Regions from separate parts of the Halomonas sp. LC1 genome, predicted to be linked through region 2. Evidence: predicted binding sites of a transcription regulator. Region 2 holds the regulator's gene; each other region holds the start of a gene.
What was found. The regulator sigma-54, encoded in region 2, starts transcription at its own class of promoters, with help from an activator protein. The targets are predictions, from matches to a motif close to TGGCACNNNNNTTGCTNT.
Positions count from the first base shown of each region.

Region 1 (5,096 bases), 230 kb from region 2:
TGTCTAGCGGCTGCCAGTGGTGCTGAGTGAGCGCTTGGTTCAGAGCATCGCCTGCGTGGGCGAGGTCAACCTTGCCATCGGTGACGTTGTACAGGGCGAGTAGGCGTCGGCCGCTGGCGAGCGGGCCGCGCTCGATCGCCAGCAGTTCAGGGGGCGTTTCTATGACGCGCTGCGGTGCGTTGGGGTGAAAGCAGGACTCTTGACGGCGCTGTGTTAGCAGCCGATGCAGGGCGTGGAACACGTCGTGGGTCGGGGTGGAAGGGCTCTCTAATAGCAGAGCTAGCTCATCGAGCTGCCAGCGGCGACGGTTGATCGAGCGTAAGCGGCCGCTGCGTTCCACGCCTTCGACATCGTTCAGCGTGCCGGTGAGCGTATGGATATAGAGCGCGGGTATCCCTTGCAGGCTCAGCATGATCGCCTGGCTGCATAAAAAGCGCGCAATTTGCCACGGGTCTGGCCCGCGGCGGGTGCCGCGCATGGCTTCAAACCAGGTAATGTTGATCTCGTAGGGCGTGTCGCTACCGTCAGGGTTGCTGCGCATACTGACAAACCCACCAAAGCGGTGCATCAGCTCCAGCAGCGCGTCGCGCTCATGGTCGGGCAGCAGGCCTTCTAGCGGTCGTATGCCGATACCGTCGTGGCTGGCGGTGAAATTTAGGTAGGTGCACTGCTTCGGTAGTACTGGCAGGCTGTTCAGCCACGTTTGCAGCGTCGTCGCTTCGCCGCGAGTCAAGGTGTGCAGTAGCAGCGGGGGCAGGGCGAACTGGTACACCATGTGGGCTTCATCGGGCGCGCCTTCCGCTAATCGCTCCAAGCCAAAGTAGCTGATGTTTTCGGCATGGGGCACGTTGGTTTCGGTGATCAGCAGCGTACCGGGGGCTATTTCATCCACGATGGCGCGAAGTAAGCGCACCACCGTATGGGTTTCGGGCAGGTGAATGCAGGAGGTGCCCAGGCGCTTCCACAAAAATGCCACCGCGTCCAAGCGAATAATGCGCACTCCTTGCTGTAGGTAGAACAGCAAAATACCCACGAACTCGAGCAACACATCCGGGTTTTCGAAGTTGAGATCTATTTGGTCTTCCGAGAAAGTCGCCCACACGTGGCGCGTCCCCCGGCGCGTAGAGATCGGCACTAGGAGTGGGCTACTGCGTGGTCGGGTGACCTGGGAAACATCGGTATCCGGATCGACTTCAATAAAGTAGTCGCGACCGGGCAGGCTGCCGGTCAGGTAATCGACGAACCAGAGCGACTCCCGCGAGACATGATTGAGCACTAAATCGGCCATCAAATCATAGTGGCTGGCCAAGTTTTGAATATGCGCCCACTCGCCCAGCTCGCTATTGACCTCGCGGTAATGAATCACCGAAAAACCGTCGTCACTGCTCCAGGGGAAAAAGGGCAGCACGTGGATCCCGCTGATGGCATCCCCCAGGTAGCGCTGCAGAAAGGTATCCAGCACCGCTAACGGCGGCGTTCCCTCCTCCACAATGGAGTCGCCGTAACAGATGACCCACTGATCTTGTTCGCTCCATGTTGGTGCATCGTGAGGCGTCTCGCTCGTCGTTGGGGCGGTCGTCGGCATCGCGCGAAAATGCGCAAGGTGCTGTCCTATTCGCCGCTGAACCTCCCCGGCGCGCGGGCCATATAGATGGGTGAGGTAGCGGTGAACGGTCTGTTCGAAAGCGGTCATAGCGGGCGTCCTATCAATCAACTTCGACAAACGCTGCAGCTTGTGTGCCAAATCGTTACAATACGATGAGATACGCGTCGTATAACACCGCTATGCCATCAGGTCGTGGCTGACGCTGCCGCCGACCCGTTGGCGATAAAACAGTTTATAAAATGGCGAAGCGCGCTAGGGCCGACGCCTTGATGCTGCTCGTTCGCCCAGGCTGACACGCTGCACGCACTGGTTCTAGTGCGTACTGATAATAGGTTGACTGCCATGCATTGCCCTTTTTGTGGTGCAAACGATACGAGAGTGACAGATTCCAGGCTGGTGGCAGAGGGGGACCAGGTGCGCCGTCGTCGCCAGTGCGCCAACTGCCATGAACGCTTTACGACTTACGAAACCGCCGAGCTGATTATGCCGCGGGTGGTGAAATCCGACGGCTCTCGTGAAAGCTTCAATGAAGCGAAGTTACGCGACGGCATGCTGCGCGCGCTGGAAAAGCGTCCGGTCAGCGCCGAAGCCATAGAGGCCTCGGTCGAGCGTATACGGCAAACGCTGCGCGCCCGCGGCGACCGTGAAGTGAACGCCCGCGAGATCGGTGAGGCCGTGATGAAAGCGCTTCGTAGTCTCGATCAAGTTGCCTACATTCGCTTTGCCTCGGTATACCGCAAGTTTCAGGATCTCGACGAATTCCGCGCTGAAATCGACCGGCTCTCCCAGGAGCCCTCCGAGGAGTCGGCCGGACAGGGTTCATCGAACGGAGCATCATGATGGGTGAGTTCTCCACTGCCGACCATCGCTATATGGCCCGCGCGATTCAATTGGCCAAGCGGGGGGTGTATACCACCGACCCCAATCCGAGAGTGGGGTGCGTGATCGTGTCCTTCGCGGACAGCGAAGAGGGTCATATCGTGGGGGAGGGGTACCACGTGCGTGCCGGAGAACCCCACGCAGAAATCCATGCGCTGCAGGCAGCGGGCAGCGAGGCTCGAGGCGCTACCGCCTATGTCACGCTCGAGCCCTGCTCCCATACCGGACGGACCGGCCCCTGCGCCGTAGCACTGGCCGATGCCGGTGTTGCCCGTGTCGTCGTGGCGATGCAGGACCCGAACCCTCGGGTTAGTGGGGGTGGCATCGCCCATTTAGAGGCGGGGGGCATCCAGGTGCAGGTGGGGCTGCTCGAGACCGACGCCAAGGCGCTCAACCCAGGGTTCATCTCCCGGATGGAGCGCGGCCGCCCCTACGTGCGGTTGAAAATGGCCATGAGTCTGGATGGTCGTACCGCGATGGGGTCAGGTGAGTCGCAGTGGATCACCGGGCCCCAGGCGCGCACGCAGGTGCAGCGTCTGCGTGCCCGGTCAAGCGCCATACTGAGCGGCGTGGAGTCTCTGATCATGGATGACTCCCGCCTCACCCTCAGGGCCGACCAGTTAGCGCTGGACAACGCCGATGACATCGTCCAGCGCCAACCGCTACGGGTGATCCTCGATTCGCGCCTTCGTCTTCCACTAGCAGCTGCCTGCCTGCGCGAGCCGGGGCGCACGCTCATCATCACGACGGATCAACACAGCGAAGAGAAACGGCGTAAACTGGCAGAAGCCGGGGCCGAGATTCAGGTAGTACCTGCCGAAAACGGGCGTATTGCGCTGGCTGACATGCTGCGCTGGCTAGCGGATAATGAGCAGGTTAACGAACTGTTGGTGGAAACGGGTGCCACGCTGGCGGGCGCACTGCTAGAGGCGGATTTGATCGATGAGCTGCAGCTTTTTGTCGCGCCCACGCTGTTGGGCGGCGAGGCCAGGCCGCTATTTGCTCTGCCGGGGATTACCCAGATGGCCGATCAGAAACGTTTGACGGTGACGGCATCGCGAACCGTTGGGAGCGACTGGTGGATCATTGCCACCCCGCAGGCTGACTAGCGCAAGCCGTCATTGCAAGGTACCCTGACGCCCGAATTCGCATACGATGCGAGCCTATTTTTTGGAGATTCCATGGCGCACTCCTCTTCAGAGGGTTTATCCCCCATCGCTGAGCTGGTAGATGACATTCGCCAGGGCAAAATGGTGATTCTCATGGACGATGAGGATCGCGAGAACGAAGGTGATATCATCATGGCCGCCGAAATGGTGAAGCCTGAGCATATCAACTTCATGGCGCGGTATGCCTGCGGTCTAATTTGTATGCCGATGACCCGCGAGCGCTGCGAGCAGCTCAACCTGCCGCTGATGGTGCGGGACAATGGCTCCGGTTTTGGTACCAAGTTCACGCTCTCCATCGAGGCGACCGAAGGGGTCACCACCGGTATTTCCGCTGCCGATCGTGCTCGGACGGTGCAGGCCGCCGTTGCTCCGAATGCCAAGCCCTCGGATATCGTTCAGCCGGGCCACATTTTCCCGCTGATGGCCGAGCCAGGCGGCGTACTGCGCCGCGCAGGGCATACCGAAGCCGCCTGCGATCTGGCAGCGCTGGCGGGTTTGGACCCCAGCGGCGTCATTTGCGAGATCATGAACGATGATGGCAGTATGGCCCGCCGCCCGGAGCTGGAGGCCTTTGCCAAGGCGCACGGTATCAAGATGGGCACCATTGCCGATTTGATCCACTATCGTATCGTGAATGAGCAGACGGTGGATCACGTCGAAACGACCCAGGTCACCACCGTGCATGGCGAACTAGCGCTTCACGTCTTCCGTGATCGTATCCAGGGCGCTCACCATCTGGCCCTCGTGAAGGGGCAGCCAACGCCCGAGCAGGCGACCACCGTTCGCGTGCATTTGGCCGATACGCTGCGCGATGTAATGGGGTTGATGAAAGGCGAGCAGTGCCGTTGGGATGCGCATCGTGCCATTGATCAAATTGCCCAAGCGTCTGCAGGCGTGTTCGTTTTGATCGACGACGGACGGCCGAATCAAGATTTGAAAGACCAGCTAGATATCTATCTGGATCGGGTGCGTCAGCCGCGCAACAGCGATTCCGATGGCTCTGGCAATTATTTAACGATTGGTACGGGTTCGCAGATTCTGCGCCATCTCGGCGTGGGTAAGATGCGGTTACTCAGCTCACCGTGGAAGTTCTCCGCGCTCTCTGGGTTCGACCTGGAAGTCGTCGAGCGCTTGGGTCCGAATGACACGGCCGACGAGCCAACTTTTCAGCAGGTATAAATTGATGCAATCCCTTTCGCAAATCGAAGGCACTTTTGTAGACGTCGATGGGCGCTACGTCATCGTGGTGGGCCGCTTTAATCACCACGTTGTGGATAGCTTGGTAGAAGGCGCTGTCGACAGCCTGACGCGTCACGGTGTGGACATGGAGAATATCCATATCGTTCACGTTCCTGGCGCCTGGGAATTGCCCCTGGCCGTCAAGCGAGTGCTCAACGTGATGAAGCCCGATGCAGTGATCGCCCTTGGCGCGGTCATTCGTG
Region 1 is NZ_JASSPG010000004.1:315,065-320,160, reverse strand. Features, by position in the region: gene QIT27_RS08910 (sugar phosphorylase) at 1-1,693, opposite strand, end outside; gene nrdR (transcriptional regulator NrdR) at 1,949-2,446, shown strand; gene ribD (bifunctional diaminohydroxyphosphoribosylaminopyrimidine deaminase/5-amino-6-(5-phosphoribosylamino)uracil reductase RibD) at 2,446-3,594, shown strand; gene ribBA (bifunctional 3,4-dihydroxy-2-butanone-4-phosphate synthase/GTP cyclohydrolase II) at 3,667-4,833, shown strand; gene ribH (6,7-dimethyl-8-ribityllumazine synthase) at 4,838-5,096, shown strand, end outside.
Region 1: a site for sigma-54 is predicted at 1,726-1,743, ahead of QIT27_RS08910 (sugar phosphorylase). Genes of this name have one in related genera too.

Region 2 (5,096 bases):
GCTTGTGGATGCGATGACCGTCGCTGGCAGCTAATCGTTGACGCGGAGTCGGTTACTGGTCTTCGTCAAACCGCGCGTCGAACAGCGCTTCGATGGCATCGAGCGCTTGTTCGGCGTCTTCCCCTTCCGCAGCTACAGTGAGCTCGGTGCCGCAGGGCGCCGCGAGCATCAGCAGCGACATGATATTAGCGGCATCGGCTTTTTGCTGCTGCTTGTATACGTGGATGCTGGCAGAAAACTGCTGGCCACACTGAACCAATTTGGTGGCCGCGCGGGCATGGAGGCCGCGCTGGTTGGTAAGGGTTAACGTTCTTTCGGGCACTCTGGTTCCTTTTTGCCGAGTGGGTCTTTGAATAAAAAGGCTTAGGGCGTACGGGTGGTCGCGGTGGTGGGGCTTGGCGCCACGGGCTCTTCGCTCAGCGTGTACTGCAGCCCCAGTTCGCGATGTCTCAACTGCACTTCTCCGGTCTGCTTAACGAGCCGCTGGGCGAGCTGCTCCACCATGTAGACGGAGCGGTGCTGGCCGCCCGTGCAGCCGATAGCTACGGTCATGTAGCTACGTTGGCTGTTTTGGTAGGCCGGTAACCACTTCTCCAGCCAAGCCTGAATATCGCTGGCCATGGCTTCCACTACCGGGTAACCGCTCAAGAAAGCGACGATATTGGCATCGCGGCCAGTATATTGCCGAAGGGTAGGGTCCCAGTATGGGTTGGGCAGACAGCGTACGTCGAAGACCAAATCCGCATCCAGCGGAACGCCGCGTTTATAGCCGAAGGACTCAAAGGTGAGCGTGAGCTGATGCTGGCGCTGGTGGGCCACTTGATCGGTAATGCGGCGGCGCAAATCGTGGACGGAGAGCCGAGACGTATCGATCAATAAATCGGCGAGATCGCGTATTTCATGTAGCGTCTCCTCCTCTTTGTTGATCGCCTCTTCCAGCGTCATTTCGCTGTCGCGAGTGAGGGGGTGGCGACGACGAGTGGCGGAGTAGCGCTCCAGCAGAATGCGTGCGTCCGTGGTTAGATAGATCACCTGAAAACGAATGTCTCGCTGGCGTAGCTCTTCCAACAGCGCTGGCAGACGCTCCAGCGCGATGGGGAGGTTGCGCGCATCGATGCTAACGGCAATACGAGTGCGTTCTCCTTGAGCGCGCAGCTCATCGATCAGCGAGCCCAGCAGCATGGCAGGTAAGTTATCGATCGCATAATAGCCAAGATCCTCCAGCGCTTGTAAGGCGATAGATTTACCGGACCCCGAACGGCCGCTAATGATCACCAGTTGCATAGCGTCTCTCTTGGCGTATGAGCGTAGGAAATAAACAGTGATGGACGTGTGAGTATCTTACGCGGCCTGTTCGCGTATCTTGGCCGTCATCAGGGTCAATAGCTCTTTTTGACTGCTGGCTTTGCGTAGCTGTTGACGGGTATTCGCATCGTTCATGATCGTCGCGACTTGCCCAAGCAGAGCGAGATGCGTGTCGTCCGCCTCTTCGGGTACGAGCAACACGAACACTAGATCGACGGGATCGCCATCGATGGCATCGAAATCGACCGGCTCGGCAAGTTTCAAAAAGCCAGCGATGGGCGAGCTACAGTGCGGGCTGCGTGCGTGGGGGATGGCAACGCCGTTGCCAATTCCCGTGCTGCCGAGACGCTCGCGTCCAATCAGGCGGCTAAACACTTCTTGGCTATCGAGGCTGGGTGTGTTTTGGGCGATGAAGGTGCTGAAAAACTCCAGCACCCGTTTTTTGCTGCCCCCGGGCACGTCGTAGAGCACGCGCTCCGGGGGGAGGATGGTTTCCAACGTCATTGAGTTAACGCACGCCTGCGCCCTGGGCGCGAGCTTGTGCTTTTTCCTTGTGTTTAACGAGTTGACGATCGATTTTGTCTGCGAGCGCATCGATAGCGGCATACATATCGTTATCGAGGGCTTCGGCATGAAGGTCGGCACCGGCGGCATGCAGCGTACAGGCTGCCTGCTGGCGTTCCTTCTCGACAGATAAGGTCACTTGCACCGTGGTGATGTTGTCGTAGTGGCGTTCGACGCGTTCCAGCTTTTCGTTAACGTAGTCACGCAAGGCGTCAGTCAGTTCAACGTGATGACCAGTGATGTTTACTTGCATTGACGTGCTCCTTATCCATCGGGCTGTACTTCGATTGTAACCCTTTTTGCGCTATTGCAAAGCCCCTGCGTCGAGTTTGTCATGCCCTACCGTTTAACTAACGTAAACGGCGGCGCTCACTGGACGAGGGAATACCCATTGACTCGCGATATTTCGCTACCGTACGCCGGGCAACGCTGATGCCTCCCTCCTCAAGGAGGGTCACCAGGCGACTATCGGAGAGCGGTTTACCCGACGGCTCCTCTTGTATCAGTTTTTTGATCCGTGCACGAATGGCGGTGCTGGAGTGGCTATCGCCGCCATCGTGGCTGCTGACTTGGCTCGAGAAGAAGTACTTCAACTCGAACACGCCTCGTGGCGTATGTATGAATTTCTGCGTCGTCACACGGGAGATCGTGGACTCGTGCATCTCCACGGCCTCGGCGATGTCGGCCAGGATCAGCGGTTTCATGGCCTCTTCGCCGTGCTCTAGAAAGCCGATCTGGCGGGCGATGATTTCACGACCTACTCGCAGAAGCGTGTCATTACGGCTGGAAAGGCTTTTGATCAGCCAGCGAGCTTCTTGGAGGTGCTCTTTCAAGAACTGGTTGTCTTGGCTCTTGTCGGCACGTTTGATCAAACTGGCGTAATCGGGCTGGATACGCAGGCGCGGCAGCGCCTCCGGGTTGAGCTCTAAGTGCCAGCCCTCGTTGTCATGGCGCACGACCAAATCGGGCGTAATATAGCTGTCGTCGGTCACGCCGTAGGCGCTGCCTGGGCGTGGGTCAAGGCTGCGAATTAAACGGATGACGTCGTCCAACTGCTCGTCATCCAGGCTCAGGCGGCGCTTGAGTAGCCGTAAATCGTCTTTGCCCAACGCTTCGAGAAACTGACGCACCAAGCGTTTTGCGGGCATCAATAGCGGGGTGTCTTCAGGCAGCGCGGCCAGCTGAAGCATCAGGCACTCGCGCAGGTCGCGGGCAAACACGCCGGTGGGCTCGAACTGTTGTAAGCGCAACAGGGTGTTTTCTACTTCACGCTGGCTCAGGCTGTCGTGGCCTTGCGCCTTGAGGCCTTCGCGGATGTCGTTGAGCGGTTGAGTGAGATAGCCGTTGGCATCCAGTGCATCGATCAGGCTTTCGGCAATGGCATAGTCGCGGGGAGAGAAGTCAGTCATGGCCAATTGCCATAACAGATGGCCATGAAGGCTTTGGCCTGCTGCTTGGCGCTCGAAGTCGGGTCCTTCGCTGCTACCGCCCAAGCTGCCCATGTCTTGGTAGGTGTCCGACCAGTCGCTGTCTACGGAGAGTTCGTTGGGAATGCTGTCCGACCACTCGGTCTCTTGAGGCTCGCTAACAGCCTGTTCGCCAAACTCATCCTCTTGTTCGAGCATGGGGTTAGCGTCCAGCGCTAGCTGAATTTCTTGACGGAGGTCCAGCGTGGAGAGCTGTAGCAGGGCAATGGCCTGCTGCAGCTGAGGTGTCATGGTCAGCTGTGTGCCGATACGCAATTGGAGAGAAGCTTTCATGACCATCTGAGAACCACTCGTTAATCAGAAAGCTCCACCCTAGAGCGAGTTATGACTCTGTGCAAGTGCAATAAGCATGCCACTAAAAGAAAAGTTTGGTCAGGCCAGAGTTTAGAGGCGGAAGTCTGCGCCTAGATAGACATCACGAACCTTCTGGTTATTGAGGATCTCCTGGGCGTTTCCACTGGCGATGATATGGCCGTCGCCAACGATGTAGGCAATGTCACAAATATCCAGGGTTTCGCGCACGTTATGGTCAGTGATCAAGACGCCGATGTGGCGTTTTTTCAGTGCGCGAATGATGGTTTTGATTTCACCCACTGAAATAGGGTCGACCCCGGCAAACGGCTCGTCGAGCAGAATGAATGCGGGCTCGGTAGCGAGTGAGCGAGCGATCTCCACTCGGCGGCGCTCGCCCCCTGAGAGGCTCATGCCCAGGTTGTCGCGAATGTGGGTAATATGGAAATCTTCGAGCAGTGACTCGAGGCGTGCTTCCCGAGCGCTGCGGTCCAGCGCTTTGCGCGTCTCGAGAATCGCCATGATGTTATCGGCCACCGAGAGCTTGCGGAAAATGGAGGCTTCCTGGGGAAGGTAGCCAATCCCGGCCATGGCGCGCTCGTGCATGGGCGCATGGGTCAGGTCGACGTCGTCGATACCGACGCTACCGGCATCGGATTTGACCAGTCCAACGATCATGTAAAACGACGTGGTTTTACCCGCCCCGTTGGGCCCCAGCAGGCCGACGACGCTACCCTGAGCGATTTCCAGGTTGATATCTTTCACGACCCGACGGCGTTTGTAGCTCTTCGCTAGGTGATGGGCGTAGAGCGTTTTGACAGGTGCGGAATCTGCAGAGGTTGATGCTGCCACGTGGCCGCTCCCTATTGTTCGGGCTGAAGAGTCATGCGAATGCGCTGGTTGTCGCTACCGCTCACGTCGGAGCGTGCTTGCACCACTTCCTGGTCGATGAAGTACTCCAAACGCCCCCCTTGGAAACGGTCGCCTTGCTGTGTCAGTTCGGCTTGGTCGATCAGCTCTACACGGCGTTCGGCGACATGGTAAACGATACGACGCGCCCAGCCCTCCATGGGGGTTTCTTGATCTTCGAGCTGATTGCGCAGGTAGGCGCGCTCACCCGTGGCAATGGCGCGTGACAGCTCGCCTGAGTCGTTGCGCTGAATTTCGACGCGTTCGCCGCGCAGTTGCATCTCGCCCTGGCGAATGTCCACGTTGCCTGAGTAAACAGCGGTGCCAGCGCGCTGGTCGAGGTCCAGGCGGTCGGCTTCGACCTCGATGGGGGCTTGGCTTTGTGCCATGGCCGCCGTGGCGAGGGGTAGGGTTAACGCAAAGAGTGCAGTGCGGAGAGAGGCGTTCATCGCGACTCCTCAGGGTTACGAGTGGCAGGCGGGTGGACGCCGCGCACGTTATTGGTCAGGCGGACTTGGCTGTCATCGAGCCAAACGTCCA
Region 2 is NZ_JASSPG010000004.1:85,924-91,019, reverse strand. Features, by position in the region: gene pmbA (metalloprotease PmbA) at 1-34, shown strand, start outside; gene QIT27_RS07965 (HPr family phosphocarrier protein) at 53-322, opposite strand; gene rapZ (RNase adapter RapZ) at 364-1,284, opposite strand; gene ptsN (PTS IIA-like nitrogen regulatory protein PtsN) at 1,342-1,809, opposite strand; gene hpf (ribosome hibernation-promoting factor, HPF/YfiA family) at 1,814-2,122, opposite strand; gene QIT27_RS07945 (RNA polymerase factor sigma-54) at 2,220-3,635, opposite strand; gene lptB (LPS export ABC transporter ATP-binding protein) at 3,741-4,499, opposite strand; gene lptA (lipopolysaccharide transport periplasmic protein LptA) at 4,511-5,005, opposite strand; gene lptC (LPS export ABC transporter periplasmic protein LptC) at 5,002-5,096, opposite strand, start outside.

Region 3 (5,096 bases), on a different contig from region 2:
ATCCCGCAGGCGGTCGACCTCCTCCACGATAATATGGGTAAACTCGCGTAGGGCCGGGTCGTCCAAATCCCGCTCCAGCAGCTGTGCGGCGCCGCGAATGCCTCCTAAAGGGTTCTTCACCTCGTGAGCCAAGCCCCGCGCCAGCACCTTGATGGTCTCTTGGCGAGTGGTGAGCGCCTCTTCCCGGGAGATCTGCATCAAGCGATCCCGCGGCTCGACCTCCAACAGCAGTTCATCGGCAGAGAGTGGCGTGACCGTATAATCGACGGTCAGCGGGTCGCTATTGAGCGGCGTAATACGCGCCTCGCGCTGTGTGTAGGGATGGAACGCATCGCGCGCTTTGGCCAGCACTTCATCGATGCTTTCATCACCGCCGAGCAACGTATCCAAACTGATGCCCTGCACGCGGCTGAAGCTCACCGCCAGCAGCGCTTCCGCGGCCGGGTTCATCCAGCGCACGCGGAGTTCACCGTCGAGCAGCAGAACTGCGGTGGTGAGGTGTTCGAGTAAGCGCTGATACATGGCGTGTCCTGAAGCGTCGCTCCGACCAATACTCATGGGCACTGATCCATTAAAGAGGGGTGTTAGGGGAGGAGCTGCAAAAAGCGCGCCAATTCAGCGCAAACCGCGGCTTGCACGGCTTGTGGGCAGATGACGGGCGCATGGCGAGCCTTTATAGCGCAATGCGCTGTCGCCCTCGCCGCCCTAATGCACCATTATAGTGCACAAGACTATTCAGCGATAAAAATAGTCACCGGATCGGTGCGGTGCTGCACACGGCCCTGGCTATCCAGCAGCTCGGCGTACACTTGGTGCGCCCCTGCAGGCAAGCCTGCCAACCAGAAAGCGTCACTATGCAGGGCCGACTGGCTGAGTTCGCCATTCACCAGCAGTTGAATCTGATGGTCGTCTCGCAGCGGTGGCACCACCTGCACTTCCACTGGCGTCATACCGCCCCGCACGGAAGCACCGCTAGCGGGATTAGCAATCGTAAAACGGTCATAAGGCATAAACGGCTGACCCGGCCTACCCAGGCTTCGCGGTGCCGCTGTAGAAGGGCGCGACGCCGATGGCATGCTGGGCAGCGGTGCCAGCGTAATGGCATCCCCACCCCGCTCAGGGTTATCGGTAAACGTCACGTTGCCCTGCTCATCCACCACGCGATACACCGTTTGCGACTGGGCCACGCTTACCCACAGGCACAGTAGAAGCACCGCCGCTGTGGATAAACCTATTCTGTTTTGCAAACGTCGTCTGCTTATCATTACTAGCCCCTGCGTATTTCGCTTCCATAAAAAAACCCCGCCGAGGCGGGGTTTTCTGGCTAATCACACCGCAAGGGTGATTTTAGCACCGTCATTAAAGACCGTTCTTAGCAAGAGTAGTACATGTCGAACTCAATCGGGTGAGTCGTCATGCGGATACGCTCGACGTCTTCCATCTTCAGTTCGATGTAGGCATCGATCATGTCGTCGGTGAACACGCCACCTTCGGTCAGGAACGCACGGTCAGCATCGAGTGCTTCCAGTGCTTGATCCAGGCTGTTGGCAACGGTCGGTACGGACTTGCCTTCTTCCGGCGGCAGGTCGTACAGGTTCTTATCCATGGCATCGCCAGGGTGGATCTTGTTCTTGATACCGTCGATACCCGCCATCAGCATCGCTGCAAACGCCAAGTAGGGGTTGGCGGTCGGATCCGGGAAGCGAGTCTCGACACGCTTGCCTTTCGGGCTAGCGGTGTACGGAATACGGATAGAAGCAGAACGGTTACGGGCACTGTAGGCCAGCATGACCGGTGCTTCGAAGCCCGGCACCAGACGCTTGTACGAGTTGGTAGAAGCGTTGGTGAAGGCGTTCAGGGCACGAGCGTGCTTGATGATACCGCCGATGTAGTACAGCGCCATTTCAGACAGGCCCGCGTACTCGTCACCCGCGAACTGGTTCTGGCCATCTTTCCAGAACGACTGGTGTACGTGCATACCCGAACCGTTGTCGCCTACCAGCGGCTTCGGCATGAAGGTAGCGGTTTTGCCGTAAGCGTGTGCCACGTTGTGGATCACGTACTTCATTTCCTGAACTTCGTCAGCTTTCTTCACCAGCGTGTTGAATTTAACGCCGATTTCGTTCTGACCCGCGTTAGCTACTTCGTGGTGGTGTACTTCCACGGTTTGGCCAATCGCTTCCAGGGTATTACACATCGCGCCACGGATATCGTGGAAGCTATCGACCGGGGGAACCGGGAAGTAGCCGCCTTTCACGCGCGGACGGTGGCCCAGATTGCCACCTTCGACTTGGTTGCTGGTCGCCCATGCACCTTCATCAGAGGTGATTTTGTACATGGCGCCTTGGATGTCGGCTTTCCAGTGTACTTCGTCGAAGATGAAGAATTCCGGCTCCGGACCGAAGAAGGCCGTGTCGCCCAGACCGGTAGACTGCAGGTACGCTTCGGCACGCTTAGCGATGGAGCGCGGGTCGCGATCGTAGCCCTGCATGGTCGCCGGCTCGATGATGTCGCAACGCAGAATCAGGGTAGCGTCTTCGGTGAAGGGGTCCAAGAAACCGGTGCCGTCTTCCGGACGCAGGATCATGTCAGACTCGTTGATGCCCTTCCAACCGTTGATGGAAGAGCCATCGAACATCTGGCCATTTTCAAAAAACTCTTCGTTCACGTCACGTGCCGGTACGGTGACGTGCTGCTCTTTACCGCGCGTGTCGGTGAAACGCAGGTCTACCCACTTAACATCATGTTCTTCGATTAGCGCGAGAGTCTTGGCTGACATAGTGTCCTCCGGTATGAGCGTGGCTTAAAGCGTGTAACTGTAAGCTATCGATAAAAGTGTTATTCAACAAATCGTTCAACACGCAATTGCATGTGGCGCGTTTGTCTTTTTTGTTCGCTTAACGTTTGTCTGACGATGGATAACAAACCGCCCAGCGATCATTTCAGACCGGCTATCGTTGTAGCACGCCTGGAGGCGTCTGCCTACGCTTCAATAGCCGCTGATGAAACTATCTATGATTCATAAGCACAGAGCATGCCAATCCTGCACCATAATGGCCATAAAAAATAACAAGCCATTGTTTTTAAATACGAAAAATCACTAAACGTCTGCGTCTTAATGTGGCAACACATCGTCACGCTTCGTACGGAAAGGGCATCTCGCGTCTCATATGCACAAAAATAGTGCACACAAGCCAAAGAACGCACCAAATTGGTTAGATGAGAGGAAATTGCACCTCCCTGTTGTTAAAAAAGTTTCTCTTGCTACGCAAAGAAACCCACATCTACAATAAATTACAATCGGAGATGCTTCATAACAAAAGGAAGCCGCGTGCATGGGTACGGTTTGCTTTATCGTAGACGCTTCAGTGACAGGAGCTTTGCTACCGCGCCACTTGCGCTCCATTCGCCAGTCCGGCCTGGCCGATCATGTGATGCCGATCATCGTCACCTGCGCGCAGGCGGACGAGCGGCTCACCGCCCTCGAACAGCGTTATCATGCCCACTGTCTGGTAACCCCCTCGCAAATGCTCGGCGCGCGCCTCAATCAAGCGGCTTATATCAGTCAAGCAGAGTGGCTGCTGATTGCGCTGCATAAAGAACCCATGGCGGCACAGTTTTGGTACCTGCTCTATCCGCAGCTCAACACGGCGATGGATGCACTGCTCATCAACGCGGCTACGCCCCGGTTTTCGGAGCGATTGCTGCTGCACTTTCTCAGTACGGCCGTGTCCGTACCGCCCTACATTGCCATTCGGCGCGCCTGGTTGGAGCGCATTGGTGGCTTCGATCCCGAGCTGGATGAGCCAGCCCTGCTCGATTTTTTACAGCGCCTTTACGCTTGCCCGACCCGGCTTAAAACCTTGAGCGGCGAATCGTTGGGGTTGGCCCGTGGCTCACCAAACAGCCAGTCATCCACCTCGCCCTAGCCTTTTCTGGTTCCGCGCATCGATGCCCACCCTGTCACCTACCTTACCCTGCACTCATACCTTCAACCGCTTACCCAACAGCATGGCCCCCATCGTCGTGGTATTGGCCGCTTTGTTGAGCAAAATAGAGCCAACGCTGCCTACGACGATGAGCAGCACCGCGTAAACCACCAGCGGCAGTGTCGTCACGCCCACGAACGTATCGGTGAGCGTGAAAAACATCGGATGCGCCAGATAAATACCAAACGAGTAAGCATTGATATAGCGCACCCAGCCAGGCGCTCTGCGTCCTTTCAAGCCACGCATCAGCGCCAGGGTGAACAGCACGAAGAAGGGAATGACCCAGACTTCCTTCGACGAGAACGCCAGCCAATGCTCGAACGTGGCCAGCACGATTACGCCGACGAACAGGAAAAGCCAACGCGGTTGGGAAAGGAGTTGCAGCCATACGGGCCGCTCGACCAGCGTAGCCGAGGGCGTTAACGGGTAGTAACGCACCAGAACCAGGGCCAAAAAAAACAGATACACCCAGCCCAGCGGTGCCACCCAAAGCAAGTAGCCCGGCGGCTCGATCTCGAAGGCATAGGCCAAGCCCCAATACGCCATGCTCACCCAGCAGGCAGCCACCAGCCACGGTACCGGGTGATAGCGCCATAGCCGCCAGCGCGTGTACGCCCAGTACGCCGCATAGAACTGCATGGCGATAATCAAAAAGTAGCCATGCCACTCGGCGTAAAGAAAATAGACTTTGGCATTTTCCCAAAACCCCACGGCGTTCTCGCTTCCCGCCAGCTGCCACCACTGGGCCGTGGAGTAGATACTTCCGTACACCACATAGGGCAACATGACGTACTTCACCCGCTGCAGCAGAAAGCCTGGCGGCACCTGTTGATCGTATCGAACGGCAAAGACGAAGACCGAAATGAACAGGAAGACCGGTGTGCCCAGCACCAGCGGTATGCGCATCAGGTCCGTGGCGACGTTATCCACACGCTGGTTGATATGATCAAGCCAATGGAATAGAAAGACGGCGACACAGCCGTAAGCGCGCAGCCAATAGATCTCCTCGATTTTTTGCATCGAACCTCCACCAAACCACCGCTGCTAAGCTGATGTATGGGCTTACGGCAATGAACAGGCCGGGTTACACCGCTGTCCGACCCTTTA
Region 3 is NZ_JASSPG010000008.1:142,497-147,592, reverse strand. Features, by position in the region: gene glnL (nitrogen regulation protein NR(II)) at 1-522, opposite strand, end outside; gene QIT27_RS14175 (DUF4124 domain-containing protein) at 732-1,247, opposite strand; gene glnA (glutamate--ammonia ligase) at 1,373-2,779, opposite strand; gene QIT27_RS14165 (glycosyltransferase family protein) at 3,336-3,929, shown strand; gene QIT27_RS14160 (acyltransferase family protein) at 3,984-5,009, opposite strand.
Region 3: a site for sigma-54 is predicted at 3,023-3,040, ahead of glnA (glutamate--ammonia ligase). Genes of this name have one in related genera too.

Region 4 (5,096 bases), 240 kb from region 2:
AAATAGTCCTGACCTTGGGCATAGGTACCCATCAGGATAGAACGTGCATTGTGCTGAGAGCTTAGCCGCTGAACTTGGCGGGATAGAATCAACTCCCCCACGCTCTCTTCGATAAACATGCTATCGCGCATTTTGACTTCGCGAACCTGCATCCCCTGTTGGGCCAGGGCCGAGGCCATGATCTCAGAACTGATCCGACCAAAGGTCGAGGATTGGCTGAGGTTGTCGATACTGACAAAGGTGGCCGCAATCATCGGGCTGTAGCGGGTCAAGTCGGGGTTGTTCATCACCATCTGCTCTGCCGCTTCATGGGCGAGCTCTGACAGGTCAGGTTCTGGTTCTTGAGGCTGAGCGTTGTTGCCCAAGTTAGCGCAGCCCGTCAGCAGTAACGTCATGCAAAGTGCAGCCAAAACGTCAGCGCGAAACAGGCGCACCGACGTTAATGCAAAAATCGAACGTAAAGACATAAACATTACCAAGTATCAGTGATAGAAACGGTCGGGGTCGTGGGAGTTCTAGGGACCCGGTGCGGGGCATATTGGCGACGATCACCCGAATTAATGTAATAGATATTGGAGGAAGAGTAGAGGATTTGATCCTGTTCCACTATCTGAGTGGTGATGATGATTTCTTCATTACCCTTGGCTGTCCAGCTACCGTTGGTAGTGTCGGCCACCATGGCCGCCGGAATGAGTGCCAATGCTGGCTCGCTCCAGTTGCCCAACGGGATACTGGCCACCGCGATGCCACTCGCCAAGGCGGTGTAAGCGCCGAAGGGGGGGCGCGTATAGCCGCGATCCCGGTGTTCGACCACTTCCACGTCGATTTGGATGGTGGCGCCGTTAGCGCGAGGCTGAGTCGTCACGCTGCCACCACCGGATACTAGCTCGCTGGTCAACAGTGTTCTAAAACCACGCTCGAATTCCCCGCCGCTGTAATATGAGCCGTACTGCTCATGTTCCGGCGCCGCAATGTGTAGGTCACGAAAGCGCACCCGCTCGCTGGATAGGATGCCGGCGGCTTCATGCTGAGCAAGCACTTCCCAGTGCTGGGCGGCCTGCATTTTTTGCTGTTCCGTATAGGGGTATGTTGTGGCAATGGGGGCCTGAGAAGTGCTGGCGTAAAAACAGCCGCTGAGCATCAGGCTCGCAAGTCCCAGGCCAACGGGGCGTAAAAAATCGACAATGGGGTGTGACATAGGACGAGTGCGCACCTGGTAGTTCCTTATCGCTACTAATCGGCTTTTTGATAGACTAGTTTGCCATGCTTAGCATAGATCGGCCACGAGGTTAGAAACTTGAATGAGTAATCACTCCCATGCTTGAGGACCACCGCAGCGGCCCACGTCATGACTCCCTGATGTCGACGTATCCTGAGGACGATAGCAACAGCGGCTGGATGATCAGCTATATCGACATTATGACGCTGCTGGTCGCCCTATTCGTCATCATTATTGCGGCTGCCGGGGTCACAAGCCCCGACTGGACCCCCGATGACGCGGAAGTGGACACGAGCACAGGCCTGGCGACACCGCTGGAAGTGCCGCTGCCTGCCTTACTGGATGAGCGTCGTCCACCGCGCTCCCCAATGCCAGTGGTGGTGCCAGGTGAGCTCAGCCCCATGGCGATCAGCGCCGCCTTGGGCGTGGCAGGGCTGCCCCCGCGGGCCGAGGTGGTGCCCAGCGTGCCGCCGTTACTGGCGCTGCCGGAAAAGGTGGTGAACTCTGCATCACCATCAGAGCCTGCGCGGGTAGCGTCGCTCACCGACACCCTGCAAGCCGCGTTGGCGTCTGCACCTTCGTCGTCAACGCCGAGGCTGCCCACGCCTCTGGTGCAGAAAGAGGATCCGCCAGCGCCGCTTCCCTTGGCGGATTACATGGTACTTCTCACGGATCGCCCCCCCGTGAATGTACAAGAGATCAGCGACGAGGCCATCAGTAGCGCTCTAGCACTCACGGAAAACTTGGCCGAGCGGGTAGAGGCGTCCCCCTATTTGCCCAACTTGGAGGGTGTCGAAGTCTCCCGGGTGGCCGAAGGGATCAGCCTACGCGTGCAGGACAGGCTGCTTTTCCCCTCGGCGACGGCAGAGCTGACACAAGGCGGCTCATCGCTGGTAGGTAGCCTGCTGGAGACGATTCAGCGCTATGACGGTGAAGTGTGGGTTGAGGGCCACTCCGATAGCCAGACCATTAATACCCCAGAGTTCTCCTCGAACTGGGCGCTCTCTAGCGCCCGTGCGATTGCCATTGTCGAAGCCTTGGAAGCGGCCGGTGTTGCGCCAGAGCGGCTGCGGGCCGTGGGGCTAGCGGCGACGCAGCCGTTGGAAGATAACAGCACGGCAGAAGGGCGGGCACGCAATCGCCGCGTCGAGGTAGTGATTCACGTGGAGTAGCAGTGTGGTCAAAAAAAGCCCGCCGGGGGAGGCGGGCACGAAAGGGCTTGGCTCACTGCAGCCCACTGACATCAGGTGAGGGGGTGTACAAGGTTGTCAGTGGGTACAATTCGAGTATAGCTATTTGTGAGCGTTTGCCAAGGCTTTGTGCAATTTTTTTGCAGATGTCTTCCGGCGCCGTTTTATTACGGGCCTCTTCCCGCACTGTACTGGTGCACTTTAGGTGCCCTGTTTTGGTGCTTGCCGTCGTTATGGCACCGTGATTTTTTTCAAGCGTTTGATTTTTATTGTCTAAATGCTATTGGCATGCATTCTGCTTTATTGCTTATCTAAGAACGACGTCCGCGTAACGGCTTTCAAGAACGCAATAAGGTGGTGTCATGACCGAACACACCCACACGACAGTCGCCCACTCTGAGGGGGCGAGCCTTACCCAGCAGCCGCCAGGAAGCCCCGACCCGGCCCTTCAGCCGCGCTTGGTGGTCACCGACTTAGATGGGTCGCTGCTCGATCACCACAGTTACGACTTCTCTCCTGCCGCGCCTTGGTTGGCTCGCCTAAAACAGCTGGGCGTGCCCGTGATCCCAGTCACCAGTAAAACCCGTGCCGAACTGATCTCCCTGCGTGAAGCGCTAGGCCTAACGGCGACGCCGTTCGTGGCGGAAAACGGCGCTGTGATTGGCCTGCCGCCGGGCTGGTGTCACGCCCGGTTAGATCGCCCTGGCAGCGGGCTGGACGGCGTGGTCGTGAAACACACCGGTGTGGACGTGGGGTTTATCCGTGCACGGCTGAACGTCTGGCGCAAGCGTTTGGGCGTGCGCTTTACCCGGATGAGCGAACTGGATATGGCGGCTGTGATGTCGCTCACCGGTTTAGACGAAACCCGCGCCAAAGCGGCCCGGCAGCGTGAAGGCAGCGAGCCGCTTATTTGGGAAGACGACGAGGCTGCGCTGGCCAATTTCCGGTTAGCGCTGGAAGGCGATGGCTTGATGCTCACCCAAGGCGGACGCTTTTGGCATGTGATGGGGAAAGCCTCGGATAAGGGCAGCGCCGTTGATTGGCTCATCAAGCGCTTTACCGCGTTGCGTGGCCGTGAGCCGCTCTCATTAGGACTAGGTGACGGCCCGAACGATATATCCATGCTCGATGCCGTCGATCAGGCCGTCGTGATCAAAGGGTGCCACGACTTGACCGTCACGCCGACGAATACAGCGCTATATCGCACTCAGGAAACCGGGCCGACAGGCTGGGCCGAGGGGGTGGCCCACTGGTGGGGGCGAGACGACCGCCGATTAGCGGCGGCACCTACCCAAGCGTCCGTTACGGCATAATCAACGAGGGATCAGCGTATGAGTGATTTTCATCAGAATGGCGTCATTACCGATTTCCACAACCTCACTCGCCGTCCGGTGGAGGCGCTCGAGCAGGAGCTAGGCCAGTTTGCCAAGCGTCGTCCGATGGGGCTGATACTCCCGTCGCTATTTTCCGAGTTGGAAGGCCCAGCGCTTTCGGCCATTGTCGATGAGCTGGTGAAAGTGCCTTATCTCAATGAGATTGTGATCGGCCTGGACCGGGCAGACCGTGAGCAATTCCTATATGCCCGCGAATTCTTCTCTCGTCTTCCCCAGCACACCCGCATTCTGTGGAACGACGGGCCACGCCTGCGTGAGCTAGACGCCGAGCTGGAAAGCCACGGTTTAGGAGCCTTAGAGCCCGGCAAAGGGCGCAACGTGTGGTATTGCGCAGGATACGTGCTGGCCTCTGGCCGCTCGTCGGTGGTTGGCCTGCATGACTGCGATATTCTGACCTATGACCGTAGCCTGCTGGCGCGGCTCATGTATCCCGTGGCTCACCCACGGTTCAATTACAGTTTCTGCAAAGGCTATTACCCCCGCATTGCCGAAGGAAAGCTCAACGGTCGGGTGTCTCGGCTGATGGTGACGCCGCTACTGCGAGCGCTCAAAACCGTATGCGGGCCGCTGCCCTATTTGGACTACTTGGATAGCTTCCGTTATCCGCTCTCGGGGGAGTTTGCGATGCGCAGCGATGTGCTGGAAGGCATTCGTATCCCCGCTGACTGGGGCCTGGAGATTGGGGTGTTGTCTGAGCTGCAGCGTAACTACTCCCATCGCCAGCTCTGTCAGGTCGATATTGCCGATGCCTACGACCACAAGCATCAGCCCGTTAGCGAGGATGATGCCAACGGCGGCCTGAATCGCATGAGCCTGGATATCGCCAAAGCACTGTACCGTAAGCTGGCCACCCAAGGCGTGAGCTTCAGCAGTGAAGATTTCCGCACGCTAAAAGCGACGTACTACCGTTTAGCACTCGATTTGATCGAAGCCTACGACCACGACGCCACCATGAATGGCCTGAGTTTGGATCGCCACTGTGAAGAGCAGGCGGTGGAGCTGTTTGCCAGCAATCTGCTGGAAGCAGGCAATTTATTCTTGGATAACCCCCGCGAACGGCCGTTCATTCCTAGCTGGAACCGGGTACAGGCCGCCGTACCCGATATACTGGCGCGAATGCACGAAGCGGTAGAGTTGGATAACCAGGGCAAGGTGTAGCTGGGAAGTGTAGCTGGGAAGTAAGGTGAGCAAGCCCCCGCCTAGTCGGGCGGGGGCAATGCCTAGTTAGAAGTCGCTGAAGGAAGAGGGTTGGGCTGCGGGCGCGGCAATGGCAGGCTGGTGGGTTTCTTTGTT
Region 4 is NZ_JASSPG010000004.1:325,056-330,151, reverse strand. Features, by position in the region: gene QIT27_RS08965 (FlgO family outer membrane protein) at 1-467, opposite strand, end outside; gene QIT27_RS08960 (hypothetical protein) at 473-1,198, opposite strand; gene QIT27_RS08955 (OmpA family protein) at 1,318-2,391, shown strand; gene QIT27_RS08950 (HAD-IIB family hydrolase) at 2,772-3,722, shown strand; gene QIT27_RS08945 (glycosyltransferase family protein) at 3,741-4,961, shown strand; gene QIT27_RS08940 (methyl-accepting chemotaxis protein) at 5,028-5,096, opposite strand, start outside.
Region 4: a site for sigma-54 is predicted at 2,694-2,711, ahead of QIT27_RS08950 (HAD-IIB family hydrolase). Genes of this name have one in related genera too.